Regions from separate parts of the Brevibacillus sp. 1238 genome, predicted to be linked through region 1. Evidence: riboswitches for the same ligand, from Rfam matches in the RefSeq annotation. Region 1 holds a riboswitch; each other region holds the start of a gene.
What was found. Region 1 has a riboswitch for S-adenosylmethionine ahead of M2298_RS08505 (homoserine dehydrogenase). Riboswitches for the same ligand answer to the same signal wherever they lie in the genome.

Region 1 (3,209 bases):
CACCCGCTCGACGGAGCCAAAAACGTGGCAGACGATGGTACTGCAAGCAAGCTGCACAAAAGACGCTTCCTGTGAACTGACGATGCTCCCGTTCCATGCCGAGCTGGGACGAGCGGTACCGATGAATGACACGGATGGGGCAGCGCTTCTGCAACGAATCGAATCACTGTCGGAAAACGTTCAGATTGAAGCCGATGGTCACGTACAGGCACGCTCATGATAAATGAGGCGTGCCCGTTGCCTTTTTTGGCGAAACTTTTCCATATTGCTTTCGTAGACCATAGTAGAACCACTTTTTCCAGCGAAAAGGAGGCGGCACATATGACCGGATTGATTATCACCGTATCGGCGATCGGCCTTATTATACTCTGCAGTTATTTCATGACCAAATGGGAAAAAGTCGTCTTCCCCGGCAATCAGAAAAACGGGCCTTCAGATACCGATCAACAGCTCTCGGATAAAAAAAGCAAGTAGAAAGGATCAGCGCTGATCTAGACAGACTGCGAGCTATGCCGATTCGATCAGCGGGAAGCAGCGCACGGAAAGTCCGAAGTCACTTTTCAGCACTTGCTCATGCTCTGCGCGAATACCTGTAACGATCAAGCCCGCGCGCAGCACACCGCCCAAGTCGAATTGCACCTTCAATTTCGTCACGTTCACGCCAGCCTCCCGCAAGAAATGCAGCACGCGATCAGGTGTGGCGGCGATACACGAGCCTTCCAAATAACACAGCACCCGTTCGTCTTGCCCTTGCTCCAACTGAGCCGCGGCATTTTTTTCTGTCCAAACAGGATGCGGCGTAAATGGCTGGGTCAACAAGTAAGCCAAATCTTCAACGACAGCGCTTGCGGTCGGCAGTTCGCCTGCACCCCGGCCCGTAAACAACAGGTCGCCCACGATGTTCCCGGAGAGCTGCACCGCATTGAACGCATCCTGGATTTGCGCCAACGGATGGGCAATGGGCAGCACAGTCGGCTGAACCGATAGGCGGATGCCTTGCTCGGCTTTTTGTGCCTGGGCAATCAGCTTGATCCGGTAACCCAGCTCGCTTGCGATCCGGATGTGTCCGGCAGACAAATCGGCGATTCCTTTACGCACGACATCCGCAAGCGGCAACGACTCCCCGTACACAAGCTGCGCGAGAATGTACAATTTGTACATGGCATCGAAACCTTCCACATCCGAACGCGGATCAGCTTCCGCATAGCCCAGCTCCTGCGCCTGCTTCAGCACTTCCTGATAAGAGAGCTGTTCCGCCTCCATTTTCGTCAAGATGAAGTTCGTCGTCCCGTTGAGAATACCGCGAACTCCTTGGATGTCATTTGTGCGCAAAAACTGCCGCAGCACACTCAAAATCGGAATCCCGCCAGCTACGCTCGCTTCATAAGCCAGATGCACCTGATGCTGGTTAGCCAGATCGACAAGCTCAGGGCCGCGTTTGGCGAGCAGCTCTTTGTTCGCCGTTACCACATGGCAGCCTTTTTCAATCAGGGCACGCACGTAATCATACGTAGGCTCGACACCGCCCATTACCTCCACGACAATGTCCACATCGCTTTTTAGCACATCCTCAAAATCGGTAGTCAAAAGCGCAGGATCAACCTGAACCGCCCGTTCTTTTTCCGAATCGCGAACCAATGCTTTGACAATCTCGATCCGTTTGCCCAACCGCTGCGCCAGCTTCTCCTGTTGCGAGCGAATCGTTTTGATGACGCCGCCCCCTACTGTTCCCAATCCCAGCAATCCTACTTTGATTACACCTGCGCTCATTATTACCACCTCATGTCATGTTTTGGAAAAATAAGAAAAACCTTCTTGCTAAGAAGAAGGTTTGGCATCAAGGTCCTTCTCCTTATCTCCCAGAACGATTTTCGTCCTGCAGGAATTGGCACCTTGTCACAAACTGCGTAACGGTTGCCGGGCTTCATCGGGCCAGTCCCTCCACCTCTCTAGATAAAGAAAACTATGAATTTTTGTTCTTTGCTAGATGTCAGTTCTCTCTTGTCTTTGAAATTGGGCAAATGTTTGCCTCGTTCCCACTTTTTCATACATCAAAAAACCTTCTCCGCTAAGAAGAAGGTTCGTCTTGACTGCTACGAGGCACCCGCTTCTTATCTATCGAGACGAAACGTCCCGCAGGAATTGGCACCTTGTCGCAAAAGCAACGGTTGCCGGGCTTCATCGGGCCAGACCCTCCACCTCTCTGGATAAGAACTATGATTTGCTATTGAGCCTATTCTAAGAAATTCCAATGCATTCGTCAACACAATTCTTTTTGTTTGCTGACAAGACTCGCAAGCAGGAAGACAGAACGGCAACCCCCTCAGCAAAGCAGCCGTTTCCACGCGCAAACACACTTTCCACTTCTGCCATGTTGCAGCAAGCGCACGTAACGATTCCTGCTTCGCTTTCCTCTGGCACCTCTTTTTCTTCAACATAGCCGCACCATGGACATATGAAAAGCTGAACCACGCCACTCCCTCCTTTTTCACGGCGACAATCTGGCAACGATATCCTTAAAAAGGCTCCGGTTCGCAAGCTTGCGATCCCTCACATTCGTACAAGATCTAGTCAAGTTGAATTTAATCGCGAGTCATCGTAGCCTCTTTGACAGGTAGATCAACCGCGAGACGCCCTGGTCCATTCGACGAACCGCTGCAAGCGAGAGGCAGCTTCAGCTCAGCTCTTTCGATTTTAGCCGCTTCTATCGCGAAGCTACTCCAGCGCCTCGATTAATCGCATCAATTTCGAGACAAGTTGCCCCCTTCGACAGACCACACCAATCCCCCAAACAAAAAAAGCATTTTCCGACGACCGATACGATCGTTAGAAAATGCGCAAGCAAAGAGAAACGTATTCGTCCCCCTGCTGTCATGGCGAGTCCTCTAACACCTCCCTATCTCCCGTAGGTCCATCAGTGTCGTCGAAACAGGCAGGTCTCCTGACTTTGGGATCATCGTCTGGCGCTGCCTTCCCCATCCAAGTCTGGACAAGTGGCCTGTATGCGCAAAACTCCCCTCTTACAGTGGCGGGACCGTGTCGGATTTGCACCGAGCTTCCCTATTATCCTTGCGGCGATATACCTCAAGGAACCTGTTCCCACATATGAAATTGGAAAAATCACTACTGTTATTGTACCCTACCATTGCCGAGATAGGGAGGGCGAGTTGCGAGCGGCAGCGAAAAGATAGCGAGGAACACGCAGCGAC
Region 2 (3,209 bases), on a different contig from region 1:
TTGTTGGCGACGTCGCCGTTGGCCGCTACACGGTCTGTTCCCACGACAACGGCCTGCACTTTGCCTTGCGACATGACCATAGCTGCCATGTTGTCGCAAATCAAGGTGACGTCAATCCCAGCCTGCTGCAATTCATAGGCGGTCAGGCGAGCGCCTTGCAATACGGGGCGCGTCTCGTCGGCGTATACTTTCAAATCCCACCCGCGTTCTTTTGCCAAATAGAAAGGAGCGGTAGCCGTACCGTATGCAGCAGTAGCCAGCGCACCCGGATTACAGTGTGTAAGCACGCCCATGCCGTCTTGCAACAGCGTCAGCAAATGTTCGCCGATCGTGCGACATACTTCTGCGTCTTCTTTTTGAATCGCCAGTGCTTCGTCGAGCACAGCTTTTTTCAGCTCGTCAACGGGCAAGGCGGAGTTTTGTTGCACGCGTGCTTTGATCCGGTCAAGCGCCCAGAACAGATTCACAGCAGTTGGCCGGGACGTTCCCAAATAGTCTGCCTGGCTGTTCAGCTCTTGCCAAAACTGTTCATACGTTTGCGCTTCGCTGCCGCGGATTCCCAAATACAGTCCGTAGGCGGCGGCCATGCCGATTGCCGGTGCTCCGCGCACTTCCAGGCGGCGAATCGAGCCCCATACTTGTTCGGCGGTCGTCAGCTGCAAATAAATCGTTTCTACTGGCAAACGCGTCTGATCAAGCAAAACGAGTACGTCGTCTTCCCACTTGACTGGCGTTGTTTGTGTACTGGTTGTCATACTGTCGTTGCCTCCTGATAGTAGCGTGCGGTTACGTTGCGGACGATGTCCGTGATGTCTGTCGATTCCTCAATGTCGTTGCGTCCGAGAATCAGCGCTTCCCCGATCGCCAGCGCCAGTCGTTCTGCTTCGGCGCGTTTTTCGGCGTCTGCGATGGCATTCAGATCAGCCACTCCTGCCAGGCCGATCACACGGCGCAAAATTTTGCATCCGGCATAGCCTGCCGTATCCTGAATCAGTCGTTTCACGTAGCTTTGCCACAAGCCCTCGACATGAGCGCTGCGTTCTTTAGCCTGCTTGTGCCAGAGCTGGACAAACTGGGAAACAAATTCGTTCCAGACATCTTCAACCGTTTCCAGTAAGTATTCGCGGTAGGAGTCGCGTTCTCCTTGGTCATTTTGCAAGCCGTGCTGACCGGCGTAGTTGAGCAGCAGGTTGGCGATAACGGCACCGATGTCAAAACCGATCGGCCCGTAGTAGGCAAATTCGGGGTCGATCGCTTTCAGGCTGCTCTCGGTGATGAAGATGCTGCCTGTGTGCAAATCGCCGTGCAAAAGTGCTTCTGCGCGAGTCAGGAAATCGAATTTCAGCTTGGCGATTTCCAGCTTGAGCGGCTTGTTGTTCCAGATGGCCTCTACTTCTTTGCGGATCAGCGGGTTAAAGTCGTTGGTCGGCGCATTTTCATACGGGTCGGTAAAGACGAGATCTTCTGTGATTTTGCATAATTCCGGATTTATGAATGTTCCGACTAGCGCTTTTTTGTCGTACGGATGCGCCCCCAAATCGGATGTGTAGAACAAGGTTTGCGCGAGAAAACGTCCGATCTGCTTCGGAAAAAGCGGGTAGCGCTTGCCCTCAATCAAGCCTTTGCGCATGATGACGTGGTCGCCTACGTTCTCCATCACCGTCAGCGCCAGCTCCTGATCGAAGTGGTATACTTCCGGCACCAGGTCAGGCACGTATTTGTGCTGGATGCGGAGCGCTTCACTCTCGATGCGGGCACGGTCAATCGTCAGCGGCCATGATTCTCCCACGACTCTCGCAAACGGCAACGCTTGCTTCACGATGACTTTTTTTCCGGTAGCCGGCTCCTGGATATCGAACACGAGGTTCAGATTCCCGTCACCGATTTCGCGGCTGGTCAGCTCTGCTCCTTCTGTAAACAGACCCGGCAAGCCTTTTACGTACTCTACTGCTTCCTGCTCAGTCAATGCGCGGTATGCCATGATTGATTACTCCCCTCACAAATCGTTTTTTTCTCTATCTCGAACGGAATGACAAAATGGTCAGGAATCCGTGTCCAAACGCACAAAAAAGACCTCTTTCCCGAAGAAAAGAGGTCGCTGTCGCCACGTATAATAAACGTGTCATGTCCCCCTTATCTTCCAGACCACTTTTGTTTCTGCAGGAATTAGCACCGTGCACGTCGCTTTTTGTTTCAGCCGCTGCTCGCGTTGAAATAGCGTCGTGTCGGTTGCCGGGTATCATCGGGCCAGTCCCTCCACCTTCTCTGGATAAGGTATCCAAACGTATGCGGTTTTGATTTAGTTTGAATCATACAACCTGCCGTTCCACGATGTCAACACCCTTTTTTCGCAAACCGCGCTTCTCTCCTACCAGACGTGCTGAGTGCCGGAAGCAGCCGGGCGATCCCAGTTCCACCAGTCAATTTGGCCGACAAAGGCAGCGGTAATCGACTTCTCATCCTTGAGTTTGAGCAGTTCCTTCGTCGGTCCGGTCAGGACTGCTCCGTAGAGGCGAACGCCTTTTTCCTGCAAGTAGCGATAGCGCTCCTCGACTTGCGGATCGCTTCGCGAGACCAAATATTGTCCCATGTCGCGCGCGAGGCTTTTTTGCTCGACAAGGTAGGCCATTTCCCCCAAAAAGGCTGCCATCCGTCGGCTTCCTTCTCCGTTGACCTGAATCGGAGCCGCTCCGTAATTCAGCTCGTGCTCCGCAAATCCCCATGCTTCTCCCGGCCCCAAGAGCAGGTAGCCGTCTTTTTGGTCTTCGTGCCTGGCTTCCACTCCGGTGTCCACTGCCAACCAGACCGTATCCTGGTTGGCGGAGCTGATGTAGCGGGAGATTCGCTCATAATACTGCTCGTACGTCAAAAAATCAGCAAAAGAGACAGCCAACTGGGCAACGGTTCCTTCGGGGAGCTTCTCCAAAGTCGTCCAGGCTGGCGTGCGCCAATGCGCCAGTTCGTCTGCGTCCGGTTTTTGCCCGCTTTGAAGCGGATAGCGGAAAAACAGCTTTTGCTCCCTCACTCCGTTGGTCCATTGCGGCTTGGCGTTGACGTTCCACAACACGTTGGTGCTTTCAAAGCGGCCTGCGTTTTTGATGTCCGCCCCTACTCGCTCGCGAAGCTCCATCTGGATGCTGCCGTACAGCAGTCCCACCTGCGCGCCGCTGCTGCCCACGCTGACACCCGGCTGCGTAAAATTGACCATG
Region 3 (3,209 bases), on a different contig from region 1:
TTTGATGATCAGCATGGCGTTGCTTTTCTCAATGAACAGCGAGAGGGACACTTTGCCGTTGACCGTCTCCTCACAAGCTTCGATCGCATTTTTGATGAAGTTGACCAAGACTTGTTTGAACTCGTCGGGATTGGCCAGGATCGTGACAGGCTTTTCATAAGCTTGCAGCTCCAGCTCGACATTGTGCATATTGGCAAAAGGCAGCATGACTTCCCGCACGACGTAAAGCTGGTCGCATACGTTGATTAGCTCGGTGCGCTCCTTGAGCGGCTTGGACAAAGCGAGATACTCGGTCAGGATCGCTTCCGTCCGCTGGATTTCGTCCATGCTGATGCGGATGTACTGATCGGTTTTCGTAATATTTTCAGGATTTTCCTGGATCAGGCGCAAAAATCCTTTGACCGCTGTGAGCGGATTTCTCACCTCGTGAGCAAGCGATGCGGCGACATGGCTCATCGTTTCGATTTTTTCATTTTGGGCGTGTCGAATAAACAGTTCTTTGTCGGATACGCACTTGCTAAATAGCGACAACAAAAGCCAAATTCCGACAAAGTTTTGAACGGGGATCACGAACAAGTAGTAGGCAGGATGATGGGATACATAGGTGGGAAAGTATAGATAGGTCAACCCCAAAGCTACCAGGGAAAAGAGCGCGCCCGTCAAAAAAATATACAGTGTTTTCCGATAACTGGCTTTGTAACGCCGATACATCAGGAGGGAGATGGAAAAGGTGACAACCAGGGCAAGCAGCGCGAGCCAGATGCCTTCACCACCCAAATAATAGCGGTATAGCGCGGACTCGATCAGCAAGACCAGCGCGATCCGCACTCCCCCATAGACTAGGGCAAAAAATACGATGATGTGCCTGATATCGAAAATCACGCCTTCCGAGACGCTGGTCGCGAAGGTCATGGCCAGAAACATGCAAATCGAGCTGGTCACAAGAATGAAAGCGCGGCTGTAATTGCGCATTCGGTCGCGGTAATAAATATTGAACAGGACAAATGGCGTCAGAGCAAAAAACATCTGCAAAATTACTTCTTTTAGTAGAATCATCGGACATCCCCATCGCAAATTTGCATGGCTGCTTCAATCTACGATATTTCGACAAGAGCCTACACGATTCCTCCAAAATTTGGACGCGCCGACGGAATAAATTTAAAGGAGAAAAGTTTTAAAAACCTAGTTGACAGATGGGTAAAACACGGATTATAGTCTCTATATACTAATACAAAGGTTTCGAAAATAATAACTACTCTTATCCAGAGAAGGCTGAGGGAATGGCCCTATGACGCCCGGCAACCTAGCTGGCAAGATCAATGTCTTGCGAGCCAAGGTGCTAACTCCAACAGGTAGCGATACCTGACAGATAAGAGGCGCGAATCTTGTCGATCAAGCCTCTTTCATCTGTTGAAAGAGGCTTTTCCTTTTGGAAAGGGAAGGTCGTCGCCTCCTCAGCTTGCAGCACAACAAGGAACAAAGAAAAAGGGGGATTTTTCGATGAAAAAGAAACTGGGCCTTATCACATCACTCGTACTGGCAGTATCGGTGGCCTTGACCGCGTGCGGCGGCGGAGCCGATACGAAAAACACGGCGGCAAACGGCGCTTCCGGCGAAAAAGCGAAGCGGATTGCCCTGATCATGCGCCAAAATGTAGGAACGTTTTCGGCTCAATACATTAACGGTGTGAAGCAGGAAGTCGAGAAAAACGGCGGAGAGCTGACAGTATTCAACGCAGATACGGATTTGTCGAAAATGGCGTCGAATCTTGACGCTGCGGTCAACCAAAACTTCGACGGCATCCTGATCGACCACGGTACAGCGGAAGCGTTGCAACAAGGTACGCAAAAAGCTGTCGACAAAAAAATCCCGGTCGTTCTGTTCGACACAGACATCAAGCTGCCTGGCGTGCCGATTGTTGAGCAAGACGACAACAAGCTGGCAGAACTGAGCCTGGAAAAGCTGGCGGCAGATTCCGGCGGCAAAGGCAACATCGTGAAAATTTGGGTGGCAGGCTTTGCCCCGATGGAAAAACGTCAGGTGACTTATGAAGCGTTCCTGAAAAAATATCCGGATATCAAGGAAGTCGCCGCTTTCGGTTCCGCGACAAACAACACGGCGCTGGATACCCAAGCACAGATGGAAGCCATCCTGAAAAAATATCCGAACAAAGGCGACATCACGGCTGTATGGGCATCTTGGGATGAATTTGCCAAAGGGGCAACCCGTGCGATCTTGCAAGCAGGCCGCACAGAAATCAAAGTATACGGCATCGACCTGAGTGATGAAGACCTGCAACTGATCCAGGAAGCAAATTCGCCATGGGCAGCGACTGCAGCCGTAGATCCATCGAACATCGGACGCACTCACGCAGCGGCTATTTTCCAAAAAATCAAAGGCGAGCAAGTGCCAGACAGCGTGAAGCTGAATCCGGTGCTGGTGAAACAAGAAGATTTGCCTAAGGACAAAAAAGTGACAATGGGCGACTTGTCCCAGTACGTGAAAGAGTGGGGCAAGTAAGCATATAAAGCTGGTTGATTTGGCTATTCCCGTTGATCAGTCAACGGGAATCTTGCTTATTTAAGGGGGGGCGAAAAGTGTCCAGCTTGCAGATGAAAGGGATTGTGAAGCAGTTCTCCGGCGTTCCTGCGCTGCGTTCGGTCGATTTTGAGGTCAAGGCTGGCGAGGTTCATGCGCTTTTAGGAGCGAATGGAGCGGGGAAAAGTACCTTGATGAAAATTTTGACGGGCGCGTATCAGTCTGACGGGGGGAGCATCACGATTGACGGCAAAGAGGTGTCGATCCAATCGCCCCAGGATGCGAAAGCTTTAGGCATCCAGTGCGTGTACCAGGAAGTGGATACGGCGCTGATCCCGTACTTGAGCGTGACGGAAAACATTTTGCTCGATCAGATTGTCTCGGCAGGCCGCAAAGGATTCATGAACTGGCCGAGCTTGCACAAGGAAGCGGAAAGCATTTTGCAGAGCTTCGGCTTTTCCATCCCTGTGCGCATGCTCGTCGAGGAATGTACGCTGTCCGAAAAGCAACTGATCCTGATTGCCCGCGCGACCGTGCAAAAAGCGAAGTACGTCATTTTTGACGAACCGACAGCTCCGTTGAGCACGAAGGAGAGCGAGCGGCTGTTTCTCATCATTGACCAGTTGAAAAAAGCGGGTGTCGGGATTATTTACATTTCCCATCGCCTGCCG

Region 2: another riboswitch for S-adenosylmethionine. It lies ahead of mtnK (S-methyl-5-thioribose kinase); the one in region 1 lies ahead of M2298_RS08505 (homoserine dehydrogenase).
Region 3: another riboswitch for S-adenosylmethionine. It lies ahead of M2298_RS22545 (sugar ABC transporter substrate-binding protein); the one in region 1 lies ahead of M2298_RS08505 (homoserine dehydrogenase).

Annotation. Positions count from the first base shown of each region.
Region 1 is NZ_JARXWC010000003.1:196,172-199,380, reverse strand. Features, by position in the region: gene M2298_RS08515 (CapA family protein) at 1-220, shown strand, start outside; gene M2298_RS08510 (hypothetical protein) at 322-474, shown strand; gene M2298_RS08505 (homoserine dehydrogenase) at 508-1,770, opposite strand; SAM riboswitch class I at 1,850-1,960, opposite strand; SAM riboswitch class I at 2,109-2,214, opposite strand; cobalamin riboswitch at 2,915-3,112, opposite strand.
Region 2 is NZ_JARXWC010000004.1:329,157-332,365, forward strand. Features, by position in the region: gene mtnA (S-methyl-5-thioribose-1-phosphate isomerase) at 1-755, opposite strand, end outside; gene mtnK (S-methyl-5-thioribose kinase) at 752-1,981, opposite strand; SAM riboswitch class I at 2,131-2,276, opposite strand; gene M2298_RS12530 (anti-sigma factor) at 2,369-3,209, opposite strand, start outside.
Region 3 is NZ_JARXWC010000012.1:119,557-122,765, forward strand. Features, by position in the region: gene M2298_RS22540 (ATP-binding protein) at 1-1,056, opposite strand, end outside; SAM riboswitch class I at 1,256-1,376, shown strand; gene M2298_RS22545 (sugar ABC transporter substrate-binding protein) at 1,501-2,520, shown strand; gene M2298_RS22550 (sugar ABC transporter ATP-binding protein) at 2,598-3,209, shown strand, end outside.